Regions from separate parts of the Thioalkalivibrio sp. ALRh genome, predicted to be linked through region 1. Evidence: predicted binding sites of a transcription regulator. Region 1 holds the regulator's gene; each other region holds the start of a gene.
The links. Region 1 encodes FliA, which starts transcription of late flagellar genes. Its sites were predicted from a motif close to GCTAAAGTTNNNNNNNNNNCNGCCGATA; they were not measured.
Positions count from the first base shown of each region.

Region 2: a site for FliA is predicted at 5,041-5,068, ahead of F791_RS0100610 (chemotaxis protein). Genes of this name have one in related genera too.
Region 3: a site for FliA is predicted at 2,225-2,252, ahead of F791_RS0111455 (flagellin). Genes of this name have one in related genera too.
Region 4: a site for FliA is predicted at 3,728-3,755, ahead of F791_RS0100735 (methyl-accepting chemotaxis protein). Genes of this name have one in related genera too.

Region 1 is NZ_KB906522.1:131,070-138,312, forward strand. Features, by position in the region: gene F791_RS0110240 (chemotaxis response regulator protein-glutamate methylesterase) at 1-914, opposite strand, end outside; gene F791_RS0110245 (chemotaxis protein CheA) at 917-3,049, opposite strand; gene F791_RS0110250 (protein phosphatase CheZ) at 3,129-3,905, opposite strand; gene cheY (chemotaxis response regulator CheY) at 4,008-4,388, opposite strand; gene F791_RS0110260 (RNA polymerase sigma factor FliA) at 4,448-5,209, opposite strand; gene F791_RS0110265 (MinD/ParA family protein) at 5,206-6,030, opposite strand; gene flhF (flagellar biosynthesis protein FlhF) at 6,017-7,243, opposite strand, start outside.
Region 2 is NZ_KB906519.1:118,066-125,308, forward strand. Features, by position in the region: gene pheT (phenylalanine--tRNA ligase subunit beta) at 1-1,560, shown strand, start outside; gene F791_RS0100575 (integration host factor subunit alpha) at 1,565-1,864, shown strand; gene F791_RS0100580 (MerR family transcriptional regulator) at 1,848-2,204, shown strand; tRNA gene F791_RS0100585 (tRNA-Pro) at 2,264-2,340, shown strand; gene F791_RS0100590 (flagellar brake protein) at 2,439-3,155, opposite strand; gene F791_RS0100595 (flagella synthesis protein FlgN) at 3,274-3,759, opposite strand; gene flgM (flagellar biosynthesis anti-sigma factor FlgM) at 3,773-4,087, opposite strand; gene flgA (flagellar basal body P-ring formation chaperone FlgA) at 4,219-4,953, opposite strand; gene F791_RS0100610 (chemotaxis protein) at 5,197-6,126, shown strand; gene F791_RS0100615 (protein-glutamate O-methyltransferase CheR) at 6,400-7,215, shown strand.
Region 3 is NZ_KB906524.1:64,197-71,439, reverse strand. Features, by position in the region: gene F791_RS0111465 (flagellin) at 308-1,591, shown strand; gene F791_RS13590 (flagellar protein FlaG) at 1,663-2,094, shown strand; gene F791_RS0111455 (flagellin) at 2,331-3,647, shown strand; gene fliD (flagellar filament capping protein FliD) at 3,875-5,227, shown strand; gene fliS (flagellar export chaperone FliS) at 5,246-5,659, shown strand; gene F791_RS0111440 (flagellar protein FliT) at 5,709-6,092, shown strand; gene F791_RS0111435 (bifunctional (p)ppGpp synthetase/guanosine-3',5'-bis(diphosphate) 3'-pyrophosphohydrolase) at 6,201-7,243, opposite strand, start outside.
Region 4 is NZ_KB906519.1:145,913-153,155, reverse strand. Features, by position in the region: gene F791_RS0100750 (DsrE family protein) at 1-232, shown strand, start outside; gene F791_RS0100745 (glutathione S-transferase N-terminal domain-containing protein) at 293-736, shown strand; gene F791_RS0100740 (amidohydrolase family protein) at 817-1,686, shown strand; gene F791_RS0100735 (methyl-accepting chemotaxis protein) at 1,750-3,660, opposite strand; gene F791_RS0100730 (DASS family sodium-coupled anion symporter) at 3,792-5,321, opposite strand; gene F791_RS0100725 (superoxide dismutase) at 5,489-6,070, shown strand; gene F791_RS0100720 (acetylornithine transaminase) at 6,167-7,243, shown strand, end outside.

The DNA of each region.
Region 1 (7,243 bases):
ACCACGGCGAGCACCTGCCCGCGCAAGGCCTCGACCGCCGAGCTGAACGCGGCATCCACGCTGGGCTTGTAGATCGTGCCCAACGGGCTCTCGGTCACGCGCACCGTTGTCTGGCTGCCGCGCTCCAGCGTGGTTTGCAGACCGCCGGGGGCCAACAGGGCCACCCCAGGGCGCATGACATCGCCATCCTGTGCCTGCTTGACCCGAATTTGGCACATGGCGTCCAGGCGCTCCGCGAAGGCCGGCGTAAAGCTCGCAGGCATGTGCTGAATCAGCAAGATCGGCTGTGGGAAGTTCGCCGGCAGGGCCTTGAGCACTTCCTGCAAGGCCACCGGCCCCCCGGTGGACGTCCCGATCAACACCGCGCGGACCTGCCGCAGCGGCACGGCGGGCCGACTGACCGGCGGGGCCTGTCGCTGTACCTCGGCCGCCTTGCGGTCGGACTCTTCACGACGCGCAGAAGGGCGGGCCTCGACCGCTGGTCGCACGCTCCCTGGCTGGCTGACCGAACGGGCCCGGCTGCGCGAAAGGCTGCGCACCCGCCGGCGCAGCATCATACGCGCGCTGTCCTCATCGGACGCGATGTCGCTGAAGCGCTTCGGCAGAAAGTCCACCGCCCCTGCCTCAAGCGCATCCAGGGTCGCCTGGGCCCCCTCGGTGGTCAGACTCGAGAACATCAGTACCGGCCGGGGGTTCTCGGCCATGATCCGGCGCACCGCGGTGATGCCGTCCATCACGGGCATCTCGATATCCATGGTCACGACATCCGGGTCCAGTTCCTTGACCTTGCGAATCGCCTCCTCGCCGTTCTCCGCGCTGCCGACGACCTCGATCCCCGCGTCGGCGTCCAGAATTTCACTAATGCGGCGGCGGAAAAACCCGGAGTCATCCACCACCAGTACCTTAACCGGCATCCTTAGCCCTCGATTGTTTGCGCAGGCCGCCGGGTGCGGCCCGCCGACGGGATCTTGTGCGTCAACAAACCCACGAGATCGGCGACATCCAGGATCAGCGCAATCCCTCCATCACCCGTGATGGTCGCGCCTGCCAGGCCCTTCACGCCCTGCAGGTTCTGTCCCAGCGGCTTGATCACCACCTCTTCCTGGCCCACGAGATCATCGACGACCAGCCCTACCTTGCGATCCGCGGTATGCACCACGACCACATGCGATTCCGGTTTGGCTTCGGGGATGAATCCCGGCTTCAACCACCGCTTGAGATAGTGAACCGGAAGCGCCTGATTTCTTACGACAATGACCTCCTGGTCATCCACGTAATGGGTCTTGGTCAGATCCAGGTCCAGGATCTCCGAGACAGACGCCAGCGGGATCGCGAATCGCCGCCCGTCGAGGATGACCATCAATGCAGGGAGAATCGCCAGGGTCAGCGGCAGCTTCACCCGCAGCGTGGTCCCGACACCGATCTCGGAATCGATCTCGATGGTGCCGTTAAGCTGCGAGATCTTCGTCTTGACGACGTCCATCCCCACCCCGCGACCGGACACATCCGAGATCTCGGTCTTGGTGGAGAACCCGGCCATGAAGATGACGTTGAAGGCCTCGCGATCGGTCATCCGCTCGGCCATCGCGGGTTCCATCAGACCCTTCTCGACGACCTTGCGCCGCAGGGCCTGCGGATCCATGCCACCCCCATCGTCCTTGATCAGCAAGGCGATGTGATCGCCTTCCTGAGCCGCGCCAAGCACCACCGTCCCCTTGCGCGGTTTGCCGGCCTTCTCGCGCACCTCCGGAGTCTCGATCCCATGATCCACGGCGTTGCGCACCAGATGCACCAGCGGATCGGACAGGGCCTCGACCAGGTTCTTGTCGAGGTCGGTGTCCTCGCCGAAGATCTCCAGCTCGATCTCCTTCCCCAGGCTGCGCGACAGATCGCGGATCACGCGCGGGAAGCGATTGAAGACCTTATTGACCGGTTGCATGCGGGTCTTCATCACCGACGTCTGAAGATCCGACGTGACCAGCGCCAGCGAACTAATGGCCTTGCCCAGCTCGTCGTCCACATGCTGGGTTCGCAACATGCTCAGGCGGTTGCGCACGAGCACCAGCTCCCCGACCAGATTCATAATCTCGTCGAGACGTTCGGTGTTCACACGGACCGAGGCCTCGCCCTGAGGGGCCTGCCGGGCGCCGGCCGCCGCGGCCGCAGGCGAAGACGCCTGTGGCTTGGCTTCGGGAGCCGGCGGTTCCTGTGTCGCGCCAGCGGCTTCGGGCTCCACGCTCGGCTCTTCATGCGGGGACGACTCAGTCACAGCGGGTGCCGGCGCTGCAGTGGCGGGAGGCCCATCACCTCGCGCCTGCAACTCGTCCAGGAGGTTCTCGAACTCATCGTCGGAAATCAGGTCCTCGCCGTCGTCCCCTGGCCCGGCTGCATCCGAATCGGTGCCGGGCAACCCGGCGTCCTCAGTCGACGGCGTAGCGGAGTCCTGGGCCGCCTGCGGCGAACCATCGCCGTGCAGCGAATCCAGCAGGGCCTCGAACTCGTCATCGGTAATCTCGTCATCGGCACCGACCAGCCCCGACTCATCCCCTCCAGCCTTCGCAGTGGCTTCCACCTCGGCGGGGGGTGCCGGTTCCGGCTCCGGTTCGGGGGGCACGTCTGGCGTCGCGATTGCGGCGGGTTCGGAATTGCCGGCCACGTCTTCATTCTTGGCCATCCGCCGCAGGTCTTCGACGAGATCGGCCTCCGCGGGCGTCGGATCGACCCCGGAGCGGAGGTCGCCAAACATCACGTTCAACGTATCGAGGACCCGCAGCATGGTATCCATCAGGTGACCGTCGACCTGACGTTCCCCATTGCGCAGGAGATTAAACACATCCTCTGCGTGATGGCAGACGGTCACCAGCGGATCCAGGCTCAGAAAGCCCGCGCCACCCTTGATCGTGTGAAAGCTGCGAAATACCGCGTTCAACAGATCCCGGTCATCGGGATGCTGTTCCAGGTCGATCAGCTGCTCGTTGAGTCCTTCGAGCAGTTCCCCGGCCTCGATCAGGAAGTCCTGAAGGATTTCGTCGTTGGGGTCGATGGCCATTCGGTCTCTCCGTTCCGGTGAGGCTTGCCGTTGAGGGGTGGGCGCCGGGAAGCCGCCGATTCAGGGATCAGCGGGCTACCTAGAAGCCCAGGCTGGACAACAGATCGTCCACCTCGTCCTGTCCTTGAACGACATCCTGGCCGGAATCTTGAGTCTTCGGCACTGCTGGCCCGTGTCCACGCCGATCGCCCTCACGCCGCTCGGCATCGTCATCCAGCGTCTTCTCCGCAGCCTCGACCGTCTCCATACGCCCGCTGGACAGCCGAATCAGCGTGACCAGGTTCTCCTCCAGGTCGGTCACGAGCTGAATCACGCGCCGGATCACCTGCCCGGTAATATCCTGGTAGCTCTGCGCCATCAGAACCTCCGACAGCAGGCGGCGCAGCTCTTCGGTATCGTCGTTGGCCTGAGCAAAAAACTCGTCCAGCTCACGAGCGAACTCCCGGAACTCGTCGACCGAGAGTTGCCGATTGCGAAAACGGGTCCACTTCGCCGTCAGTTGGCCGGCCTGCTGGCTGAACGATTCGGCAATGGGGAGACTCGTCTCGATCGCGGTCAGGGTCTCGTGCGCGGCCTTCTCGGTCATCGTGACCACATAATTGAGACGCTCGCGGGCATCCGGGATCTCGGCCTGGGTCAACTCGACCAGCCGCGAATCCCCCCGGAAGCTTTGCAAGGCCTCGTGCAGGTCGCGCGTAAGCTTTCCGAGCTCGTCGAAGAGTTCGCGGTCGTAGGGGCGCGCCAGATCCTGGATCAACGCGCGCGCGGCCACCTCATCCCCTGCCTCCAGAACCTGCACGAGCTCCCGCGCGCGAGCGATTTGCTGCTCACTGATCGATTGTTCTTGGTCTGTCATCCAAAGCCCCTTGCTCGCTCCCCATCCCGAACGTGATGACCGGGATCGATCCCCCGGCCATCCATTTGTCTGGACCAGGAGACTTCGACACCGAATCCCAAACTAGCCTTGGGATTCAATGCGTTCGAATATTTTGTCGATCTTTTCCTTGAGGGTTTCCGCAGTAAAGGGCTTCACCACGTAGCCGTTCACGCCCGCCTCGGCCGCCTCGACGATCTGATCCCGCTTGGCCTCCGCCGTCACCATCAGCACCGGCATCGTCTTCAGCTTCTCGTCGGCACGAACCGCCCGCAGCAGGTCGATGCCCGGCATATTGGGCATGTTCCAGTCGGTAATCAGAAAATCGAAGTCGCCGTTCTGGAGCATCGGCAATGCCGTGCTGCCGTCATCGGCCTCTTGGGTGTTGTTGAAGCCAAGATCACGCAACAGGTTCTTGATGATCCGTCGCATCGTGGAGAAGTCGTCCACGATGAGAATTTTCATTCCCTTGTCCACAGGTCACTCCGGGATAAATGATTCATATGAGTACTAGAGCTTGGCCTTCAGAATAACTGCAAAGCCTCGCCGTCTTCGAGCCAGGAGCCCAGGCGCGCGCGCAGTCGGATAACGGCCTGACTGCGGATCTGGCTGACGCGCGACTCGGTCACCCCGAGTACCGCGCCAATCTCGCGCAGGTTGAGCTCCTCGATGTAATAAAGCGACAACACCAGACGTTCGCGTTCGGGCAAATCGCCCAGCGCGGCGGCCAGCTCCTCGCGAAACTCCCCGGCCTCGATCGTGCGCGAGGGCGAGGCCTCCTGCCCCTCGATCACCCGGTCCGCATCACCATCGGTGCCGCCCAGATCATCCAGCGCGAACAGATGGGCGCCGGCATGGTCCTGCAGCATCGAGTAGTACTCGTCGATCGGGACCTCGAGTTCCTCGGCCACCTCGACCCCGCGCGCCGCACGCCCCTCCCTGGCCTCGACCGTCTGGATCGCCTCGGCGATCTTGCGGCTGTTGCGGTGCACCGATCTCGGGGTCCAGTCACTGCGGCGTAACTCGTCGATCATCGCGCCACGGATGCGAATCCCGGCGTAGGTCGCAAACGTCGCGCCCTGCCCGCCCTCGAATTGCCGCGCGGCCTCCAGCAGGCCAATCATGCCGGCCTGGATCAGGTCATCGACCTGGACCGAGGAAGGGAGGCGAGCCATCAGATGGTGCGCGATGCGGTGCACCAGCTCGATATGTTCCGCGACGCGCTGCTCGTGGCCGGCTGCGGCCACGTTCTCGTATCCGTGGAGGCGATTACGCGTCGCCATCATGCGCTCTGCAGCATCCGTTCGACGAAAAACCCGACACCACCATCGGCACCACGGGCCACCGGCCAGCGGTCGACCGCACGGGCGAGTTCGGTAAAGGCCTTGGCCGCCGGGCTGCCCGGATATTGCTGCACGACCGGTGCCCGTTTCTGTACGGCCTTGCGCAGATGCTCGTCCATCGGGATGTAACCGGCGAGATCCAGGATGACTTCCGGCAGGTAGTTGTCGCAAACCGTGGTGAGTTTCTGCAACAAGCGCTCGGCGCCCGCGCGGTCCTGGACCATATTCGTGACCAGCCGGAAACGCCGCATGCCATGATCTCGATGCAGCACCTTGATCAAGGCATAGGCATCGGTGATGGACGCCGGCTCGTCGCAGACGACGACCAGGGTCTCCTGGACCGCTCGACAGAAGGTCGTGACGGATTCCTGCAGGCCCGCTGCCGTATCCACCACCAGCACATCCAGCGGCTTGGAATAGGCGCTGAATGCCTGGATCAAACCGTTGTGCTCGAGCTGCGTGAGATTCGCCATCGCCGCGATCCCCGAGGCCGACGGGATGACCTTGATCCCCTCCGGGCCCTCGATCAGCACATCCTGGAGGTCGTCCACCTGTCCGGTCACCAGGTCATGCAGGGTGCGCTCGGGTCGCAGTCCGAGCAGCACATCGGCATTGGCCAGCCCCAGGTCGGCATCAAACAGCATGACCTCGCGGCCCAGCCGCGCGAGCGCCACGGACAGGTTGACCGACACATTGGTCTTGCCGACGCCGCCCTTGCCGGAGGCAACCGCAATGACCTTCAACGGCTGATTAGTGCGTGGCATAGCGTCCTTTCCCCACCGGATGGATCATCTCCAGAACGCCCGCATCCTGAGTACGGCGCGGCGACGGCGCATTGCGGCCGGCATTCGAGAACTCCGCCAGGCTTGCATCGGTCCATCGTTCATCGCGGGAGGATCGACGCGCGGGGCCGCGCTCTTCGCCGAGCGCCCGCCGGGTCAGATCGCCCGTCTCGACCCGGTGGAAGTCTTCGGCAATCCGCTGTCCATCGCTGACAAACGTGAGCCCAAGGTGTTGATCGAGCAATACCGACAACGTCTCCCCCAACTGTTCGGCTTCGTCGAGTTTGGTCAGCACCAGCGCCGATGGCTCCGTCTTCCGGAACGCATCCAGCACCCTTCGCAGCGCCGCCGCCTGAGTGGTCGCGGAGACGACCAGCCAGCTCTCGCGCCGGACATGGTCCGGCCAGCCGGCAAATAGCGACTCGTCGCCCACCGCGGAAGGTGCCTGCCCGGCGGTGTCGACCAGAATCAGATGCCCATCCTCTGCTCGCGCGGTCATGTCGCGCAACTCGCGCGGGCTCTGCAGCACCCGCAATGACACGCCCGCCATCTGCGCGAACGCCTGCAGCTGGCGCGTGGCCCCAATGCGCTGGGTGTCCAGTGTGACCAGCGTAACCGAATCCGCACCCATACGACGGATTTGACGCAAGGCAATGCGTGCGAGTGTAGTGGTCTTGCCCACCCCCGTAGGCCCCACCAGGGCCAGCACGCCACCTTCATCCAGGATGTCCGGATGGCGGGTCGCGATCGCCCCGGAAAGGCGTGCGCGCAGCCTCTCCCAGGCCTGCTCCACCGTGCTGTCGTCGAGAATACTCCCGGCGAGACTGCGCGCCAGTGACTCGCTGAACCCACGGTCCATCAGACGCGCCTTGCACTCCGCCGCCAGCGGATGCCGCGCCGCCCACTGTGCGGCCTCGTTGTCGCTGTGCTGGCGGGTGAGCAGGCTGCGCAGATCCCGCAGCTCCTGGCGCATCGCGGCCAGCTCGGGGTCCGCGGGCCAGGCCGAGCCCGAGCCCGGGCTCGGACGCGAGTCGGATGCCGGCGCCTCACGCGGGGCATGGACCGCGTTCACCGCAGCCTGCTGCTCGCGCTCGGAGACCCCCGCATCGCCATCTTCCAGCGCCGCGACAACCTCCAGCCAACCATCGACACGGCGGCTCGACAGGATCACGGCATCCTCGCCCTGCTGTTCACG
Region 2 (7,243 bases), on a different contig from region 1:
GACGCGGGCCGTCTGGGTGACACCATCGAGGTGCGCTGGGCGCGCTCCGGCGAGGCGCTGACCCTGCTGGGCGGGGACCAGAAAGTCGAGCTCGCCGAGCAGGACCTGGTAATCGCCTCGGCCACCACTGCGGTGGCGCTGGCGGGGATCATGGGCGGCGCCGACAGCGCCGTGGATGACGACACGACGCGGGTGGTGCTCGAGTGTGCCCACTTTGCCCCGCTGGCACTGGCCGGGCGCGCGCGGGCCCATGGCCTGCACACCGATGCCTCGCATCGCTTTGAACGTGGTGTGGATCCGACCCTGGTCGAGCGGGCCATGGAGCGTGCTACGCGTCTGTTGCTGGAGATCTGTGGCGGGCAGTGCGGGCCGGTGGAGCGTGTCGGCGAGCTGCCGTCGTCTCATTTCGCCCAAGCGATTCGACTGCGCCGGCCCCGCATCGAACGGCTGCTGGGGACGACGTTCGCGGATGAAGAGGTCGAGCGCATCCTGGGCGCCCTGGGTTGCCAGGTCGCTTCCTCGGATGACGGCTGGCAAGTCCGGGCCCCGCGTGCCCGCTTCGACATGGAGCGCGAGGAGGACCTGATCGAAGAGCTGGCGCGGGTGCATGGCTACGACCGGTTGCCGCAGCGCCTGCCGTCCCCGGTGGCGCCGGCCGAGCGGCCACCGGCCTTGCGTGGTCTGCGCGATCAGCTGGCGAGTCAGGGGTTTCACGAGGTCATCAGTTTCAGCTTCATCGATGCCGAGGCCTCGCGGTCTTTCTATCCGACGGTGGAGCCGCTGGGCCTGGCCAACCCGATCTCCAGTGACTTGGCGGTAATGCGCCCCGGCCTGTGGCCCGGTCTGGTCGCCACGGCGGCCTATAACCAGGCGCGCCAGCAGCCGGACCTGCGCCTGTTCGAGCATGGCCTGCGATTTGTGCCGGATGCCTCCGGCCTGCGCCAGGAGCCGCGTCTCGCGGGCCTGCTGGGCGGGCGGGCGCAGCCGGAGCACTGGGAGGCCGCGTCGCGCCGCGTCGACTTCTTTGATGCCAAGGGTGTCGTCGAGGCACTTTGTGCCTCCGTGGAGGCGCCGCTGGGCTTTCGCTCGGAGAAACATCCTGCGCTCCACGACGGGCAGTCCGCGCGGATTATGGCGGGTGATCGCCCCATCGGTTGGGTCGGGCGTCTGCACCCGGCGCTTTGCAGGCAGTTCGATGTCGAGCCGGTGTATCTGTTCGATCTCGATGCGCGGGCGATCCTGCGCGCACCGGTCGCCCAGTTCGCGCCGCTGTCGCCATATCCGTCGATCCGGCGTGATCTTGCCCTGGTGGTGCAGGCGACCGTTCCGGCCGGTGATGTGCTGAACGCGATCGAAGAACTGGGGCTGGAGCTGGTGCAGGATGTCCGGCTGTTTGATGTCTACCAGGGCAAGGGCTTGAATCCGGACGAGAAGAGCCTCGCTTTGGGCTTGATTTTGCGGGCTTTTGATCGCACCCTAGGCGAACAGGACGTGGCAAGCGTCACCGACAAGGTCGTCGAGCATCTGCACGCTCGCTTCCAGGCAACCCTGAGGCAGTGATTCCATGGCAGCAGTGACGAAGGCGGATCTTGCCGCCACGCTGAACGAAGAACTGGGCCTGAACAAGCGCGAGGCCAAGGAATTCGTCGAGATGTTCTTCGAGGAGATGCGCCAGTCGCTGGAAGAGGGCGAGGGCGTGAAGCTCTCCGGCTTCGGCAACTTCATCCTTCGCGACAAGAACCAGCGGCCCGGGCGCAATCCGAAGACCGGCGAGGAAATCCCGGTCTCGGCGCGGCGCGTCGTCACCTTCCGCCCGGGGCAGAAGCTGCGCGAGAGGGTCGAAAGCTATGCTGGAAGCGAGTAACCACCAGGAACTGCCCGCGATCCCGGGCAAGCGCTACTTCACCATTGGCGAGGTCGCCGAGCTGTGTCAGGTGAAACCTCACGTGCTGCGCTACTGGGAACAGGAGTTCCCGATGCTCGAGCCGGTCAAGCGGCGGGGCAATCGGCGCTACTACCAGCGCCAGGACGTGATCCTGATCCGCCAGATTCGGGCCCTGCTGTACGAAGAGGGCTATACGATCAATGGCGCGCGACAGAAGCTGTCTGGCGACGAGGCCAAGGGTGATCGCCAGCAGGCACGCCAGATCATCCAGGATACGATCTCGGAGCTGGAATCGGTGTTGCGTGTATTGCGCGCCTGAGAGGTCTTCTGGTCCGGGTCCTTTCGTGGGGGCAGGGAATCGGATATGATTCGCGGCTTCGGGGCGTAGCGCAGTCTGGTAGCGCATCTGCATGGGGTGCAGAGGGTCGCAGGTTCAAATCCTGCCGTCCCGACCAAGTTCAACGACTTGAAGGATATTCTTCAGGTGAAAAAAGAGGCCGCATCGAGCGGCCTTTTTTGTGTCTGGAGTGAGGGAAGAGACTGGCCTCGTCTGTTACTCCATCGAACGCCGGCGCGCCTCGCGCTGATAGTGCAGCAGGGCGATGTTGAACTGCCGCTCCAGCCACTGGTTCATGCCGGTGACCTGGAAGCCGGCATACACGTATCCGTCGCGCGGGCTGCGACGGCGATTGGCCAGACGCAGGTCGCCGCCCAGGCGTTCGCCAACTTCGGGCAGTAGCAGGTTCTCGAAACGCATCGGGGTCCCGATCTCGATTGTTTCGACCCAGTCTTGTGGTACCTCCACGCACATCCCCTGGGCCGAAAGATCGGCCAGGTCCCCGATACCGGGCTCTTCCCATTCGCGGTACTGCAATTCGACGCGCGGGCGCTCGCTGATCGGGATATGGACGCGAAAGGTCTCGCGTCGCTGGAGATATTCCAGGGTCTCGGGATAGGGGCAGACGTAAAGGGCCCCGGCGTCCTCGCGTTCGATGCGCGAGACGGCGGTGGAGAAGCGTACGGCCACCCCGCGCAGGCTGGCGAATACCCGCATGCCAGTGCCTTCCTGGGCGTGGCGATTCGCTTCGATGGGCGTGAGTTCGTCGAGGAAGAGCTCGCGTGCACCGGAATCAAGGCGAACCAGCGCGGAGTTGTACAGCGGGCCATCGTCGTCGAGGCGGACGTTGACGAGGGTGAGCTTGTGATCCAGATCCTTGAGGATGCCGGCAATCCGCTCCGGCTTGTCGACGGTGTAGTCGGTCTCTTCCATGCGTGGCGTTGTTGTAATTATTGGGCCAAGCCGCACGGTACTGCCGAGCGGTCCGGAATGCCAGCCCCGGGTGTGAGGCGGAGAAGGGCGGAGAGGTGTCGCGCAGAGCGCGCGCGGGTCATGCGCGGGTGATGCGCCGACCGGTACGGCTGCCGGACTGGGTGCGGCCGTAGGGGTCGTAGGTGGGAGCCGGGCCGGGTTCCTCGCCGCGCAGGATCTGGATGGACATCTCCACGCGACGACGGTCGCGATCGATCAGTCGGGCATTCCCCTGGTTGAGGGTATTGCAGCGCTCCACCGAGCGGCGTAGCGCCTGCCAGTGGTCGTCCAGCTCGGCGCCTCCCTCGAGCCGACCGAACAGCCGTGCAAGTCCCTCGGGCGTATACGTTTCGCCGGCGGCCTCGATCGTCTCGCGCTGTCGCCGGCTTTCGGTTTCGAGTTCCTGCAGTAGCGTCTGCTTCTGGGCCACGACTTCGCGCAGGGTCTCGGCGGCCCGTGATTCCACCGCCCGGGTCTCCTGCAGCAGGATGTCCTCCATCTGGTGGCTCAGCCGAATCGAGGCCTCCAGCGAGCGGAGGAAGGCGTGGCGTTGTTCGGGCGACATCGTCGGGTCTCTGTTAGCGCAACAGGCTTTCCAGCTCGATCATGCGATCGGCTAGCTGTTCGTTGTCTACCGGGTACTGACCGTTGGAGATGGCCTCGCGCAGCTCGGCGACTCGCGCCTCGTCGAACGGGGCGTTGCTGGCGGCCCCGGAGGCGGCGTTCATTGCCTGCGCCGCGCCGGTCAGGGTGACAGAGTCATCCTGACGTACGGGTGAGGATGCATTGCCCTGGGCGCCTGCGTCGGGGCGAGAGGTCTCATCGCGGCCCTTCACGCTCGAGCTGTTGCCATCCGGGCGCAGGCCGGGGGAGTTCGGGCCTTTGATATCCATTATTCGGTTTCCTGTTTTTGCAATTCTACTGCAGGGGTTAGCGGCAGCACCGGCTGAAACTGTAGCCCCTTGAGCTGTGAATTTTCGATTCGCTTCACAGTTTGTGGATGGTGACGAGACACACCGCCATTCTACAGGGCAACGCGTACATGTCCGGACTCGAGCACCTCGCCTTCCACGACGCGTCCGGACGAGGTGTTCTTCACGCGGATGCGATCGCCCAGGATGCCATTCTCCAGCGCCTCGCCCTGCATGCGGATCACCACCGAGCCGTTCTCGGCCAGGATGGTGACGCGCTGGCCGCGGCTGACCACCTCGCGCTGGGTGACGTGCTGCTGGCCCAGGATCTGACCGGGCCGGATGTTGCGCCGGGTCTGCAGCCCCACCAGTTCGCCCTTGTTCTCGAAATAGCTCCCCGCATGGCGAGAGGTCTGAATTCGCTTGGTGCGCAGATCGCCGGGGAGGATCGTGTGCTGGCGTCGCAGGCTGCGGCTGGCGACCAGCACCTCGGCGTAGCGCTCGACCGTGACTGGCACATAGATCGACCAGCTGACGGGGGTCTCGCACTGAACCTGTACCGCCGTATTGCCATCGCGTCGCCCGCCGGGCGGGAACCGGGTCTCCAGTGCCTCGCTGCATCGGGCCAGGCGCAGGCGGTTGTCCAGCCGGCCGATCTGAATCTCTACCGCTTCGTCGCCTGGTGTGAGGTTCAACTCCTCCTGGATGAAGCGCTCCGCCGCCAGGCGGATGTTTTCCACTGCCTCGATCTCGGCCTGTGCCGCAATGGAGACCAGGGCCAGAACGACGCCCATGGCGGCCGAAAGCCACCAGGAGCGAATGGAAGGTTTGCGTGCTGACTGGTTCATTGGTCTGGATGCGCGTCGGCTTGTCAGGACTCGAGAGGTTTGCAGAGACGTGCAAGCAGAAAACATGCCAGGCAATCAGGAGCGTACCCTCAAGAGTCACAGCGGCCGGCCGTTATCGGGTCTAGAACGCGTGCAATCGGCATGCGACGGCGGGTTGTGGCATGACAGCGTCGGTCTGCGGGGTGCACACTGGGGCCGGCGAGTCGAGGTGGCTGGCCGCTGGGCGAGGGGGAGAGCAGGACAATGAGTCAATTCATTGACGATGTGAATCAGCGCACCCAGCTGGTGGGGCAGAACCGTATGGAGCTGCTCCTGTTTCATTTGGGGAGCTCGCAGACTTTCGGTATCAACGTATTCAAGGTGCGCGAGGTGATCCCGTCGCCGCCGCTGCGGCAGATTCCCGGATCGCTGAGTGTGGTGCGTGGTGTGGCTACCCTGCGTGGCGGAACCGTCCCCATCATCGATCTGGCGCGCGCGATGGGGCTGCGTACCGCCGTGGGCGAAACGGGCGACCACAAGGTGGTGGTGACCGAGTTCAACCGGTCGGTACAGGGGTTCTGGGTGTCCGCGGTCGACCGGATCGTCAACGTTAACTGGGAAGACGTGAAGTCCCCGCCTCGTGGGACCGGGCGCGAGTCGTTTCTGGTGGCGGTCACCGAGATCGACAACAAGCTGGTCGAGATCATTGACGTCGAACGGGTACTGTCGATCGTCAACCCGTTGCCATCCACGGTATCCGACGCGGTGCGCGCGGAGGCCGAGGAAGAACGCGCCAAGCATGGACAGCGCAAGATTGTGATCGTTGATGACTCCGTGGTCGCGCGCAAGCAGATCGAGGGTGCGATCAAGGGCCTGGGCTGGGAGTACGTGGTCTTCAAGGATGGTCGCGAGGCGCTGGATTTCCTGGAGGAGCAGGCCGAGGCCGGCACCGTGGACGAGGTGGTGGAGCTGGTGATTTCGGATATCGAGATGCCGCGCATGGACGGCTATACCCTCACCGCTCGAATTCGTGCGAACGATCGCCTGAAAGGCCTCCGGGTTCTGCTGCACTCGTCACTGAGTGGGGAGTTCAATACGGATATGGTCAAGCGTGCCGGGGCCGACGCCTTCCTGTCCAAGTTCAACCCCGACGAGCTGGCCGAGGCTGTGCTTGACCAGACCCGCAAGGACTGATGCCGGTGCCTGCGCCGTTTGCGTTAGTCGACCGAGTCGACCCTGGCGGCATGGAAGCGGTAACGGATTGCCGGCCGCATGAACATCAGCGGCCATGGCGCGCCGCATCGATCACCCGTTGGGATGCTGTCGGCGTCCGCGCGGTTGCACGTATACTGCATCCGTCCGGCATGGGGGATCGCGTGTTCCCCAGTCGGGTTTTCCGACACGCTGTCAAGGATTCGTCATCAACGTGCCCGTCCGCCCGTACCGTCGACTTTCAAGGATGACTTCGTGATCGACTCGCGTGACTACGAGGAGTTCTCGCGTTTTCTTTCCGAGTGCTGTGGCCTGGTGCTGGGCGACAGTCGTCAGTATCTCGTGTCGAGCCGACTGTCGCGGCTGCTGGACGAGTTCGGCTACAAGAGTGTGCCGGAGCTGCTGCACGCAATGCGCCAGGCACCCAACCCGCGCCTGCGCACGCGTGTGATCGACGCGATGACCACGAACGAAACCTCCTGGTTTCGCGATGGCTTCCCGTTCGAGATCCTGCGCCATGTACTGCTCCCGGAACGGGCGGAGAAAGGCGCAGGGATCAAGGTCTGGTCGTCCGGCTGCTCCAGCGGACAGGAGGCCTACAGCATCTCGATGGTGGCGTCCGAGTGGGAGGAATCGCGGCCCAAGCGTGTGGTGCCGGTATCGATCCTGGGTACGGATCTCTCGGAGAAGATTCTGGACGATGCCCGGCGCGCGGTGTACGACGGGCTGAGCATCGTCCGTGGCCTGAGCGAGGCGAGGCGCGCCCGCTTCTTCGAGACCGTGGCGGAGGGCCATCGCGTACGCCCGGAGATCCAGCGCCGCTGCCGTTTCCAGAAGCTCAACCTGATCGACAGCTATGCGGCGCTGGGCAAGTTCGACATCGTGTTCTGTCGCAACGTGCTGATCTATTTCTCCGCCGAGACCAAGCGACAGGTTCTTGACGGAATTGCCCGCCAGATGAATCCCGGTGGCTATCTGTTTCTTGGCGCTTCCGAGACAGCGGGTCCTTACACCCAGGCCTTCGAAACCGTTCGCACCGAGTACGGCTCCGTCCTTCGCCTGAAGGGCTGATCGGCCCTTTCCGCCTTTCCATACGGTC
Region 3 (7,243 bases), on a different contig from region 1:
GCCTGGACGTGCACGGTGCTCGATTCACACGCCCTTGGCTCGGCGAGCCGATTGCCGCGTCGCCTGCGGCTTCTCGCAATGACGGTATGGGTGGCTTCGCATCGGCCGGGGTGACATGTGGTGTGAACGGAAGCGCTGGGGGCGGCGAGAGGGCGCCGTGGCGGACACGTTCAGGCGGGCGGCAAAATTTTTCCGGAATGGGGCTAAAGGATTCGGTCGAGTGGTCGTTACTGCTTTCGAAGGCGCACGAGTGTTCGCCGATGAAGCCGACCAAGGTGGTTCGGCATGACGCTACAGGAGCGTAATCATGTCTCAAGTCATCAACACCAATATCCTGTCCCTGAATGCTCAGCGCAATCTGAGCAATTCCCAGGGCGCGCTGGCCCAGAGCCTGGAGCGACTGTCCTCCGGCCTGCGTATCAACAGCGCCAAGGATGACGCCGCTGGTCTGGCGATCTCCGAACGCTTTACCACCCAGATCCGCGGCCTGAACCAGGCCGTGCGCAACGCCAACGACGGAATCTCGTTTGCGCAGACCGCCGAGGGTGCGCTGAGCACCGTGGGCGATGCGCTGCAGCGTATCCGCGAGCTGTCCGTGCAGGCGGCGAACGACTCCAACTCCGCCTCCGACCGCGAAGCCCTGAACAACGAGGCCCAGCAGCTGATCGCCGAGATCGGCCGCGTGGCCAACTCCACCGAGTTCAACGGTGATGCGATCCTGGATGGGGCCCTGCAGGATCTGTTCTTCCAGATCGGGGCCAATCAGGGGCAGAACATCGCAGTCTCCGGTGTGGATGCTCGTACTACCGAGTTGGGGCGTGCTATTGCCGAAGGGGATGCCGGTCTTACGCAGGAGCAATTGAACGACATCGGCATTGACTCGATCAGCAACGTCACCATCCAGCTTGATCAGGTTGGCGTGCTCGGGGGTGAGGGTGACGATGCATTGGGAGTTGCGCTGACGGTTGATCTTGATGGGGTGACCTCGCTGGAAGATGCGGTCCGCCAGATCAATGCCGCGCTTTCTGCGCCCCAAGGTGATGCTGTAGCAGAGGACGGTTTCGACGATAACGAGCTCGGTACCGAGTCTGCGGTGACTGCGATTCGCGATGCCGGCCTCAGTGCCTCGCTGGTTACCAATAACGATGGCGAAACCACGATAGCCATCCGCGGTAACTTCGACACTGCTTTCGAAGTATCGGGCGGTACCGTGACGCTAGAAGATGAAGTTGCAGTCCATCTTTTTACCGATGAGGATGAGGTTGCCTCTCGCGCGCGGAACCTGACCAATGTTGACATCGGCAGCCGCGGTGGCGCTACGGAAGCACTTGCCATCGTCGATGGGGCTCTGAACCAGATCAATTCGTTGCGGGCCGACCTGGGTTCGGTGCAGGTGCGCTTCGAGAACACCATCGCGAACCTGCAGGTGTCTTCGGAGAACCTGGAGGCCGCCCGCTCCCGCATCCGTGACGCGGATTTTGCCGCCGAAACGGCCGAGCTGACCCGGGCGCAGATCCTGCAGCAGGCGGGTACCTCGGTGCTCGCCCAGGCGAACGCAACGTCGCAGAACGTGCTCGCGCTGCTGCAGTAAATTGAACCGGTAGAAGGCCAGGCGGGCGGGTGGCCGGACGGTCACCCGCCCTTGATGGTGAGGGGAGCAAGATGAGTGATTCGATTGGCAGTATCACTTCATTGGTGTTTCAGCCCGTGCGCCAGGGTCCGGGCGACGCCTCGATGCCTGTCGCGCGTGGGCCGGCGGATGGATCGGGTTCCCGGGCTGTGCCCGGCAATGTCGTTTCGACTCCCACGGATGGACTCGAGCGGGAATTCAGCGAAGCAAGGCAGGGCCTGGACCCAAGCGAGTCAGAGGGTATGGAACAGGTGGTGGAGTCGATCAACGCCTATCTGCAGTCGTCCAAGCGTGCGCTGGAGTTCAGCGTGGACGACTCCAGCGGCCGGACAGTGATCACGGTCAAAGATGCCGAGCAGGACGAGGTGATTCGGCAGATTCCGCCGGAGGCGGTGGTGGCCCTGATCCGTCATTTCCAGGAGCAACGGGGCCTGGATGGCACTGGTGTCGAGGAACAGGCCTGAGGTTGATGCGCCTCACCGCGCATATTGTGACCTTCAGCCGGGCTTGTCCCGGCTTTTTTCTGTCCGCGCCGCGCGCGCTGCCTGATTGCGGACCTGTGCGGGACACAATCGGAAAAAATCGGAAATTGTCGTTAAAGCTTGAGGACAGGCAGACGTTAACGGCCCTGAGAGCGGTTGAATGCCGCCATCGCGATCGCCCGAGGCGGTCTAAAGCTATGCCGTAAGGAGACGTAATCATGTCCCAAGTTATCAACACGAACATCCTGTCCCTGAATGCTCAGCGCAATCTGAGCCAGTCGCAGGGTGCCCTGGGCCAGAGCCTCGAGCGGCTGTCCTCGGGCCTGCGAATCAACAGCGCAAAGGATGATGCTGCCGGTCTGGCCATCTCCGAGCGCTTCAGCACGCAGATCAACGGCCTGAACCAGGCCGTGCGCAATGCCAACGACGGCATCTCGTTCTCGCAGACCGCCGAGGGTGCGCTGAGTACCGTGGGCGATGCGCTGCAGCGTATCCGTGAACTGTCCGTGCAGGCGGCGAACGACTCCAACTCGTCGTCCGACCGCGAGGCCCTGAACAACGAGGCCCAGCAGCTCGTGGCCGAAATCAGCCGTGTGGCCAACGAGACCGAGTTCAACGGCGATGCCATCCTGGACGGTGCGCTGAACGACATCTTCTTCCAGATCGGGGCCAACCAGGGTCAGAACATCGCGGTGTCCGGCGCCGATGCGCGGGCAACTGAACTTGGCCGGGCGATCGCCGTGGGCGATGCGGATGAGGAACAAGGAGGGCTGACCCAGGAACAGATCAACGATGTCGGAATTGAATCCATTGACAACTTGACGATCACGCTCGATAAAGTCGGTGTCCTTGGGGGAGAGGGCGAAGATGAAGGTTTGGGAGTCGAACTGGAGGTTGATCTCAGCGAAGTGACCTCTCTAGAAGACGCGGTCCGTCAGATCAATACGGCACTATCCTCACCCGAAGGTGAAGCCGTCGCAGATGAAGGGTTCGAAAGCGGCGATCTGGATACGGACGCTGCGGTGAGTGCGATTCGCGATGCTGGCCTAAGTGCATCGCTGATCACCAACAATGATGGTGAAACCACTATAGCGATTCGCGGCAACTTTGACACCGCGTTTGAAGTAGATGGCGGTGATGTAACTCTCAGCGATGGTGAAGGCGATGACAACTCAGATGCCACTTCGATCACTTTGTTCGATGGCACTGAATCGGATCCGTTGAATCTCACCGACGTAGACATTGGAAGCCGTAATGGTGCCACCGAGGCCCTCGCGATCGTCGACGGAGCGCTGAACCAGGTGAACTCCCTGCGAGCCGACCTGGGTTCGGTGCAGGTGCGTTTCGAGAACACCATCGCCAACCTGGAGATCTCCTCGGAGAACCTCGATGCGGCCCGCTCCCGGATCCGGGATGCCGACTTCGCCGAGGAAACCGCGGAGCTGACCCGTGCCCAGATCCTGCAGCAGGCGGGGACCTCCGTACTGTCGCAGGCGAACGCCACGTCGCAGAACGTGCTGGCACTGTTGCAGTAAGCCAAGGATTCCAGTGAGTCCGAACGGCGGGCAGTCGCAAGGCTGTCCGCCTTTTTTGTGGCCAGGGCTGCGGAATTTGCGGATATGGACCAGAATAGAACCGAGTGCCGAACGCCCGTCATCACGATGCGGTCATACGGGACTCAAGAAATCGGGTTTCCGGTCGTTATCCTGCATAACGACGTGATCAAGGGCCTGGGTACCCGGGCCGCTAGAGGTAGCATCAGATGGCGATCAGTTCTCTCGGAGTCGGGTCCGGCCTGGACCTCAATCAAATCGTCGGGCAGCTCGTGGCGGCGGAGCGCGAGCCCAAGGAACAGCGCCTGAACCAGCGCGAGGAGCGCATTGACGCGCAGATCTCGGCATTTGGCGAACTGACCAGCAGCGTGGATCAGGTTGGTTCGGTGCTGGGCGATCTTTCCGGTTTCGAACCGGAGCAGTCGGCGAGCGTCAGCGACGAGGGTGTGGCCAATGTGACGGTCACCGGAGACGCCGACAACGGGGACTTCTCGCTGGAGGTCAACCGGCTGGCGCAGTCGCAGATTGTGGCCTCGGCACCGGGCGATTTCGACAGCGCGGATGACGCGGTTGGTGCGGGCGAACTGACGATCCAGGTTGGTTCGGGCGCCGCGGTAACGCTGGACGTCGAGGAAGGGATGACGCTGCGCGATCTGCGCAATGCGATCAACGACTCCGATGCCGGCGTACGGGCATCCATCGTGAATGACGGTTCCGGGGCCCGCCTGGTTATGGAGGCCAATGAAACAGGCGCCGACAACCAGATCCAGGTGACCGCCGACGGCGATCCGGGTGGCCTGGGCCGCCTGGACAGCAACAATATGGTCGAAACCCGGGCGGCGCAGGATGCCGAAGCCGTGATTAACGGCCTTGCCGTTACCAGCTCTTCGAACACGCTTTCGGACACGATCGAGGGACTGGAGATCGAGCTGACCGGCGTGTCGAACGGGCCGACCACCGTGTCGGTATCCGAAGACCGGGATGAACTCGAGTCCCTGCTGCAGGGCTTCGTGGAGAACTACAACGCATTGATCGGCCGGACGAGCGAGCTGACCGCCTATGACCCAGAAGAGGACGAGGCGGCGATTCTGGCGGGTGACAGCACCGTTCGCGGTGTCCGCAGCCGTCTGGGCAATGCCCTGATCCAGCCGGCCGAGAACAGCGAAGCCAGCAATCGTACGCTGGCGGAGCTCGGAATTGTGAGCAACCGTGACGGCACCCTGAGCTTCGACAGCACCCGATTCCAGGAGGCGATGGACCGTGACGGGTTCGAGAATGTGTCGGGCACGGTTCGCGAGATTGCCGGAAACATGCGCGAAGTCACCGACAGCTTTACGGGCCGCGATGGCCTGATTCAGGTGCGCCAGGACGGGCTGCAGAGCGACCTCAGCCGGATCGAACGGCAGCGTGAAGATCTCGATGCCCGAATCGAACGAATGGAGGCGCAGTGGGTGCGCCAGTTTTCGCGGATGGATTCGATGGTCGCCCAGCTGCAGGCCACCGGCGACCAGCTCATGGGGCAACTGGCCAACACGCCACTGGCCAGGAACCAGTCCAGGTAATCTTGGGGAGAACACGACATGTACGGACCGGGTATGAATCGCGCGGTGAGTCAGTATCGGCAATCGGGCGCGCTGGCCGAGGCCCAGGTGGCCGATCCGCATCGTCTGATCCAGATGTTGTTCGAGGGAGCGCTGGAGCGCATTGCGGTTGCCAAGGGGGCGATGCAGCAAGGCAATGTGTCGCTCAAGGGCGAGAAGATCGGCAAGGCGATTGATATCGTCGAGTCACTGCGTGCGATGCTGGATCACAAGCATCGCCCGGAATTGGCCGGAAACCTGGATGCACTCTATGCGTACATGACCCGGCGTCTGCTGGAAGGCAACGCGCAGAATGACCCGGCGGCGCTGGACGAGGTCGCCAAGCTTCTGCGCGAGATCAAGGCCGGCTGGGACGAGATTCCACCGGAGGAACGTCAGCGCAAGGCCGGTTGAGGCGTCTGACCTTGACCGCGGGATTGCCGCGTGCTGTCGTTCGCCGATCATGACGACAAACGATGCGGGTACAGAGGACTCCGGTGCAACGCTGGAGGATGCGGTGGAGGCCGTACGCGGCCTGATGGACCAGGCCATCCGCGAAGAAGACTGGGACCGCCTGGAAGAGCTCGACCTGAAGGCGCGCGTGCTGGTCGAACGCGCGTTTGGCGAAGAGCCCGTACCATTGCGTGATGACACGGGCGAGGCCCTGCGCAGCGCGCTGGAACGCCTGTCGGCGTTCTACGAAGACACCGTTCCGATCCTGACCGAACGCCGCGGTGATGCCAGCCGCCAGTTGCGCGAACTGCGCGCGGGGCGGAAAGGCACCAACGCCTACGAGAACACCCGCCGTAACTCCATGCGCTCCGGGCCGATGAAGCCCGGCGGTTAGGGGCCTGTCCAACGTTGGATCGCGCAGAGGGCTGCGCTCCTACAGGTGGCCGTGTTGGCGTAGGAGGCCAGCCCTCTGGACGATGCAGTAGTGCTTACGTAGCCGGGCTCAGGCTGACGGGTTGGGGATGCGGCGGACGGACTGGACACTGCCGAGGGACTGCAGGCGGTCGAACAGGGTGCTGAGTTCGCCGAGGTCGGTGATCTCGGCCTCGAGTTCCATGTGGACGCTGCGGTCGTTGGGGTCGGTTCGGGTGTTCACGCGCAGCAGGTTGATGCCGCTGGCGGAGAAGGCATTGCCGACTTCGCCGAGCAGGCCGGCGCGGTCGTGGGCCTCGAGCTCGAGGGTGATGGGTTCGCGTTCGGGTTCGTCGCCCCAGGATACGGGGATCAGGCGGCCGCGCTTCTCCTCCGGCATACGCAGGATGTTGACGCAGTCGCTGCGGTGGACGGATACGCCGGCGCCGCGGGTGATGAAGCCGACGATCGGGTCGCCCGGTTGTGGGTTGCAGCAGCGCGCGCGGGAGGTCAGCAGGCCGCCGACGCCGCGGATGCGGATCTCGTCGTCCTGGATGCGTTCTTCGCGGCGCGGTTCTGCGGGTTGCGGGGGGGCCGCCTGTTCGGCACGGGCCTTTTCCGCCTGGCGCTGCTCGCGCAGCTGCTGGGAGAGGCGCCCGGCGATCTGGTTCGTGGTGATATCCCCGGCGCCGAGCGCGATCAGCAGCTCGTCGAAGGTCTGGAACTTCATGGCTTCGGCGAGCGCATTGCGGTCCAGATTGGAACCGCAGCCCAGACGCTGACATTCCCGGTCGATCAGGTGTTTGCCGGTGGCCAGGTGCTCGTCCTGGTGCTGCTGGCGGAACCAGGTGCGCACCTTGGAGCGGGCGCGGGCGGTGTTCAGGTAGCCGAGATTGGGGTTGAGCCAGTCGCGGCTCGGGGCGCCCTCGCGGGTGGTCAGCACCTCGACGCGTTCGCCGGACTTCAGCTTGTAGGTCAGCGGTACGATATGCCCGTCCACCTTGGCCCCCCGGCAGCGGTGGCCGACCTCGGTGTGCACGGCGTAGGCGAAGTCCAGTGGCGTGGCGCCCTGGGTCAGGTCCATCACCTCGCCTTGGGGCGTGAGCACGAATACGCGCTGGTGCAGCGGCTCGC
Region 4 (7,243 bases), on a different contig from region 1:
GATCGAGTCACTGGTGATGGATGACGGCGTCAACGTCGTGGTCTGCGGGACCTTCGCCGGCTGGCGCGATCTCGAGCCCGATGCCTTCCCCGAGCATGTCGAGGTGGCCACGGCCGCACCGGACCGGCTGGATGACCTGGAGGCCGCAGGCTACACCGTGATCCGCCTGCGTCCGTCCCTGCTGGACGCCCCGGCGGAAGACCCCTGGGAGTTCGACTTCGGCCAGCCGTGACGTGCCACGCCCGATGCGGGCTCTGTCACCCGCCAGGGGGCTTGTGGCATCCTTTCGCGCATGCGATTTCTGATCCGATGGTTTTTCCGCGGCGTACGCCTGATCCTCACGCCGTTCATGCTGATTGGCGAGCGCCTGTCGCGCCCGCGCGGCATCGAACGCGACCCCGCCGACCAGGCCCGCGTTGACGAACAGACGCGCCACCTCGCGCTTTACCATTTCCCGGCCTGCCCGTTCTGCATCCGGGCCCGCCGTACCATGCAGCGGCTGTCGCTCGACATCGAGTTGCGCAATGCCCAGGCGGCCGGCCCTCACCGCGAGGAGCTGCAGACCGAGGGCGGCAAGCTGCAGGTGCCCTGCCTGCGCATCGAGGAACCGGACGGCCAGGTACGCTGGCTGTACGAGTCGGATGCGATCGGCGAATACCTGCGCGAGCGCTTTGACCCGAACCGCCCGGACGGTAGCTCCGGAGATGCCGCGGTGTCCGGGGACTCCCGCGCCTAACCGCCACAGGCCACCGACTCGGGGACTGTCGGCACAGCACGGTATAAGATTGGGGTTCCCGTACCCGAGGAACCCGCTGGATGGCTGCCCTGAACCGCCCTCGAAGACTGCCCCGTCTGTTCATTCTTCCGGCTGCGACCCTGCTGCTCGGCTCACTGCTTGGCGGAGCCTCTGCCCAGGCACTTGAACCCCTGTTCGATGCCCACCTGCACTACCGCGACCGGCAGATGGAACACTTCCCGCCGGAGGCCGTCGCGCGCACGCTGCAAGAAAATTCAATCCAGTCCGCGATCATCATGTCCCCGCGCTCGAAACTGATCGAAGCGCTGGAACCGGAGGTGGATGCGCGCATCGTCCCGTTTCTCGAGATCTCCCAGCGCCTGGGGCGCAAGATGGACTGGATGCACGAGGACGGCCTGCGGGAACAGGTCGAGACCATACTCGACCGAAGCCAGGTCCAGTGGCGCGGGATCGGGGAGCTGCACATACAGGCCGATGACCGATTTGCCCGCGGCTTCGAGGACCTGCTGGCACTGGCAGTCGAGCGGGATCTGTGGATCGTGATCCATGGCGACCCTGCCGTGATCGACCATGCCTACGCCGTCCAGCCCGAGGTACGCATCCTCTGGGCGCACGCCGGTTCCTATGCCTACCCGCCACTGGTTCGTGACTACCTGGAGCGGCATCCGAACATGGTCATGGATGTCTCCATGCGCAACCCGCGCATCAATCCCGGCGGCATCATCGACGCCGACTGGTTCGAACTGTTCCTCGACTATCCGGATCGTTTCCTGATCGGCAACGACACCTTCAGCCTGGCCCGCTGGGAGCACTTCACGGTGCTGAAGGACAGCACCCGGGCCTGGCTCGAGCAGCTACCCGCGAACGTCCAGCGCATGATCGCCCGGGAGAACGGCGAGCGCCTGTTTCCGCCCACCGAGAGCCAGTAAGCCGGCCACAAAAAAGCCCGGGACCGTCTCCGGTCCCGGGCTTGGCATCAACTGGCTCGGGGCTTATACCTTGAACTGACCCACCCGCTGCTGCTGCTCGGAGGCCAGCTTGGACAGCTCCTCGGAAGCATTGCGGATCTGTTCCGATCCGGCCGCGGTCTGATCCAGCACCTCAGTGACATTGGCCACGTTGCGGTTGATCTCCTCGGCCACCGTCGACTGCTCCTCGGCGGCACTGGCGATCTGCGTGTTCATGTCGCTGATGCGCGTGACCGACTGCGTGATCGCGGTCAGCGATTCGCCCGCGAGATTGACCTGCTCCACGCTCTGGTGCGCCTTGGAACGGCCATCTTCCATCGCCTGCACCGCCTCGCGGGTACCGCTTTGCACCCGCTCGATCATCTGCTGGATCTCGTGGGTCGAGTCCTGCGTGCGGCTGGCCAGGGTACGGACCTCGTCGGCAACCACCGCGAAACCGCGGCCCTGTTCGCCCGCACGCGCCGCCTCGATCGCCGCATTCAGCGCCAGTAGGTTGGTCTGGTCGGCGATATCGCCGATGACTTCCAGGACCTTGTTGATCTCCTCTGCGTCCTGCGACAGGCGGCTGACCACCTCGGCGGCGCCATCCACCTGCTGCGACAGCGCGTTGATCGCAGCCACGGTACGCTGCACCACCTGCTGACCCTCGTTGGCGTCCTGGTCGGTGTTCTGTGCCGCGGCGGCGGCATCCGCTGCATTGCGGGCCACCTCCTGCACCGTTGCCGTCATCTCGTTCATGGCCGTGGCGACCTGATCGATCTCCGACTTCTGTCGCCGCACCTGCTCGTTGGTCTCTTCGCTGGTCGCGGACAGCTCGTTCGCTGCTGCGGCAACCTGATCGCCCCCGGCCGCGACCGTGGATACGAGGCCGCGGATCTTCTTGACGAAGTTGTTGAACGCCTCCGCCAGCTCTCCGAGTTCGTTCTTGCCAGAGACCTCCAGCGAACGGGTCAGATCGCCCTCGCCTCCCGCGATATCGTTCAGCCGGGCCACCGTGCGATTCAGGGGACGAACGATGCTTCGGGTCAGGAGCCAGGCCAGGAGGGCACCAAGCGCCACGGCAACCACGCCAACCGCCACCACCGTGCCGGTCGCGTTGCGCGCCATCGCGACATACGCGCTGCGGTCCACCATGACCTCCAGCACGCCGACCACGTCACCGGAGAAATCCGTAACGGGACGCGCGACCACGGCCATCGGGGTGCCTTCATAGGTCACGTTTCGCACCAGCTCCTCGCCCTCCATGACCTCGCGCATCTCGGCATCGCTGAAGGTGGACTCGCCACTGATCGTACCGCCAAAGCGGTTGAACGACCGACCATCACGCAGGTAGAGGGCAACCGGCGAATCCGTTTCTTGGGTGAACTCTTCAAAGAAGCTGTCACCAAACGACAGGCCGAATTCCACGGAGCCGACGTGGTCGCCGTTGTGCTCGATGGGTACCACCCCGCGGATCCCGAGACCCGCCACGCCTTCTTCCAGCCCCGAGATCGCGTTGCGCTTGTCGTTCGTGTCGACCACGGTCTGCCGGAAGTCGGACAGGTCATCGCCGTGGTTGTCGGGGGAGTGGACGCGCAGGAATGAAGTGGCCGGGGGGGTATGGAACTGATACTGGTCCACCCCGTAGTGCTCGTTCAGCGATTCAAAGCTGGGAACGGTCATCTCGGCCAGACGCTCGCGATCGCCCGTCGCCATCGCCTCTTGCACGTCGGGGATTTTCGCCACGGTCTCTGCCATCGCGGTCGCGCGCGCGGCTTCCTGGTCCAGACGACCGACAAGCTGCGCGGCCAGATCGGTCAGCTCGCGCTGTTCGGCACGATCGGCCATGGTGCCCAGGCTGTTCATCACGACTACGAGTGTCAGGATCACGGCCAGCAGCACCACCGTGATAATCCCGACCATCAGCCGGACCCCGATTCGGATGTTATCGAACATGTTGAAGACTCTCCCCAATAAGGCTTTGCGGGCCAGCGGCATCCTTGCTGCGGCAGTTCACCGTCGATAGCGGCGGCGAAGCATAAAACTTGAGGGAGATCACAGGAAGCCGGAAAGGCTGGGAGACAGGCCTAGCCCTGCATCAGGATGGCCTCCGCCAGGGCGTAGACCGCAAGCGTAATCATGGCAATTGCCACCAGGGAGAGCAGCGCCCCGCCACGGATCATGTCGATCACCCGCAGCCGGTTGCTGGCGAACACGATCGCGTTGGGCGGGGTCGCGACCGGCAACATGAAGGCCACGGAGGCGGCAAAGGCCACGGGGATCGCGAGGAGCACGACGGGAATATCCATGCGCATCGCCAGCGCAGCCACCAGCGGCAGCAGCGTGGCAGCGGTGGCCGTGTTGCTGGTCACATGCGACAGCAACATGGTCACCACCACGGCCCCGGCAATGATCAGCAGCAGCGGCCATGCCTGGGCGGCGCCCAGGCCCTCGGCGGCCAGCTCCGCCAGGCCGCTCGCCTCGATGGCCGAACCCAGGCTGAGACCACCGCCGACCAGCAGCAGCACCCCCCAGGGGAGCTCGCGCGTATTGTCCCAGGCCAGCAGCCGGCGCTGGTCTGCTGCGCCCGAGGGCAGCAGGAACAGCAGCCCGGCCCCCAGGATGGCAATCCCGGCATCCGTCAGGTGAATCGGCAGGAGACCTTCCAGAAAGGGGCGCGACAGCCACGCCAGCGCTACCAGCAGGAAGACGCCGGCGACCCGGTATTCGGCCCGCGACCAGACCCCGACCTCGGCGCGCTGCTGGTCCATCATCGCCTGCAACCCCTGCAGGCGTACTCGATGAACCGGGAAGACCCAGCGCGTCAGCAACCACCAGGCCAGCAGCAGCAACGCGGTGGCCAGGGGCAGGCCCAGCATCATCCACTGCACAAAACCGATCTCGATGCCATGCCGGTCGCCCAGATAGGCGGCGGTCAGCGCGTTCGGCGGAGAGCCGATGATCGTCGCCATGCCCCCGATATTGGCGGCAAAGGCGATCCCCAGCAGGAGCGCCAGTGCGGGGCGGCGCGAATCGGCGCCGAGGCCGTTACCCGCGATGTGCGTATCACGATCCATCAGCGCCAGAACGGACAGGGCGATCGGCAACATCAGCGCAGCAGTGGCTGTGTTGCTGACCCACATCGACAGCCCCGCCGTGGCCAGCATGAAGGCCCCGACCAGGCGATGCAGGCAATTCCCCGCCCGGCTGACGATCGCGAGCGCAATCCGCTGGTGGAGTCCCCAGCGCTGTACCGCCAGCGCGATCGCAAAACCGCCCATGAACAGAAAGATGATGGGATTGGCGTAGGGCGCGGTGGCCGCGTCCATCGGCATCACGCCGAGCAGCGGCAAAAGGGCAATCGGCAGCAACGCCGTTACGGGTAGTGGCAAGGCCTCGGTAATCCACCAGGTCGCCATAAAAAGGGTCAACCCGAGCACCCACCATGCCTCGCGTGCAACACCTTCTGGCGCTGGAAAAACCAGGAACGCAAGCATCAGGAGCGGGCCCAGGAAAAGCCCGATGCGCCCGCGCCAGGCGTAGGCACTGCGCGAGGGGTTCGCACCCACCGACGAGGGGGCGCCGTCCGATTGTCGATCGGCATCGTGCGCGGACATGCCGTGGCTCCTTCACACTTCCGCAAACGTTGGCTGAACGATAACCAAGCCGCATCATCGGAAATTGCATCACCCGAGCAACGTGACTATCGTTGACGGGTTTACTGGCGCGGCCACCAATGGTCGGCCAGCCGCAGTCTCGCATGTTTTCTTACAAGGAGTCTTTCATGGCCTACGAACTGCCCGATCTGCCCTATGCCAAGAACGCGCTGGAGCCGCACATCTCCGCCGAGACGCTGGAATACCATCACGACAAGCACCACGCGACCTACGTGACCAAGCTGAACGGCCTGCTGCCCGGCTCCGAGTTCGAGAATGCCTCGCTGGAGGACATCATCAAGAAGGCCCCGGCCGGCGGCATCTTCAACAACGGCGCCCAGGTCTGGAACCACACCTTCTACTTCAACTGCATGGGCCCGGACGCCGGCGGCGAGCCGTCCGGCAAGGTGGCCGACGCGATCAACAGCGCCTTTGGCTCGTTTGATGGCTTCAAGGAGAAGTTCAACGAGGCCGCGGTCGGCAATTTCGGCTCCGGCTGGACCTGGCTGGTGCAGAATAGCGACGGCTCGGTGGAGATCGTCAACACCTCCAACGCGGCCAATCCGATGCGTGATGGCAAGACCCCGCTGCTGACCTGCGATGTCTGGGAACATGCCTACTACATCGACTACCGCAATGCGCGTCCGAAGTATCTGGAGAACTTCTGGAGCGTGGTGAACTGGGATTTTGTCGCCCAGCAGATGAAATAAGTCGCGATAACGCGATTGGGGGCCGCCCCAGTGCGGCACCCTGGGCAGAAGCCGGCGGCTCGCTCGCCGGCTTCTTCATTTGGGAGAGCTTTGCTAATGAGTGATGTCCTGCAGAATACCTACAGCCGGCTGCCGGTTGCCTTCGAACGGGGGGAAGGCGCCTGGCTCTGGGATACCGAGGGCAAACGCTACCTCGATGCCCTGTCCGGCATCGCGGTCTGCGGCCTTGGACACGCCCACCCGAAAGTGGCGCATGCGATCTGCGATCAGGCTCAGACGCTGGTACATACATCGAACCTGTTCCGCATCCCCTTGCAGGAACAGCTCGCGCGACGCCTGTGCGCGCTGGCACAGATGGAGCAGGCCTTTTTCTGCAACTCTGGCGCCGAGGCCAACGAAGCGGCCATCAAGCTGGCCCGTCTGCATGCCCGCCGCCGCGGCATCGCGAAGCCGAAGGTCATCGTGATGCACGGCAGCTTCCACGGGCGCACGCTCGCGACGCTGTCGGCCACCGGCAACGAAAAGATCCATGCCGGATTCGAACCCCTTGTCGAGGGCTTCGTGCACGTCCCCCATGGCGATGCCGAGGCCGTCGCGGCCCTGAGCAACGATCCGGACGTGGTCGCCATCCTGGTCGAACCCATCACCGGTGAAGGCGGCATCCACGTACCCCCGCCCGGATACCTGCGGCGCCTGCGCGAACTGGCTGACCAGCACGACTGGCTGCTGATGCTGGACGAGATCCAGGCCGGGATCGGCCGCACCGGACACTGGTTCGCCTTCCAGCATGAAGGCATCACGCCCGATGTGATATCACTCGCAAAAGGCCTGGGCAACGGCATCCCGATCGGGGCAAACCTGGTAGCCGGACGCGCATCCGGCCTGTTCACCCCCGGCACCCACGGCACCACCTTCGGTGGCAATCCCCTGGTCTGCCGGGCGGCCCTGGCCGTGCTGGACGTGATGCAGGACGAGGGCCTGTGCGAGGAAGCGGGGCGACAAGGCGAGATCCTCCGCCGCCGCCTGGCTGACCGGCTCGAGGACAAACCGGGGGTGGTCGCCGTGCGCGGACGCGGGCTGATGATCGGCATCGAGCTGGATCGCCCGGCCGGAACACTGGTTCAGGCCGCCCTCGACGCAGGGCTGATCCTCAACGTGACCGCGCAGCGGGTG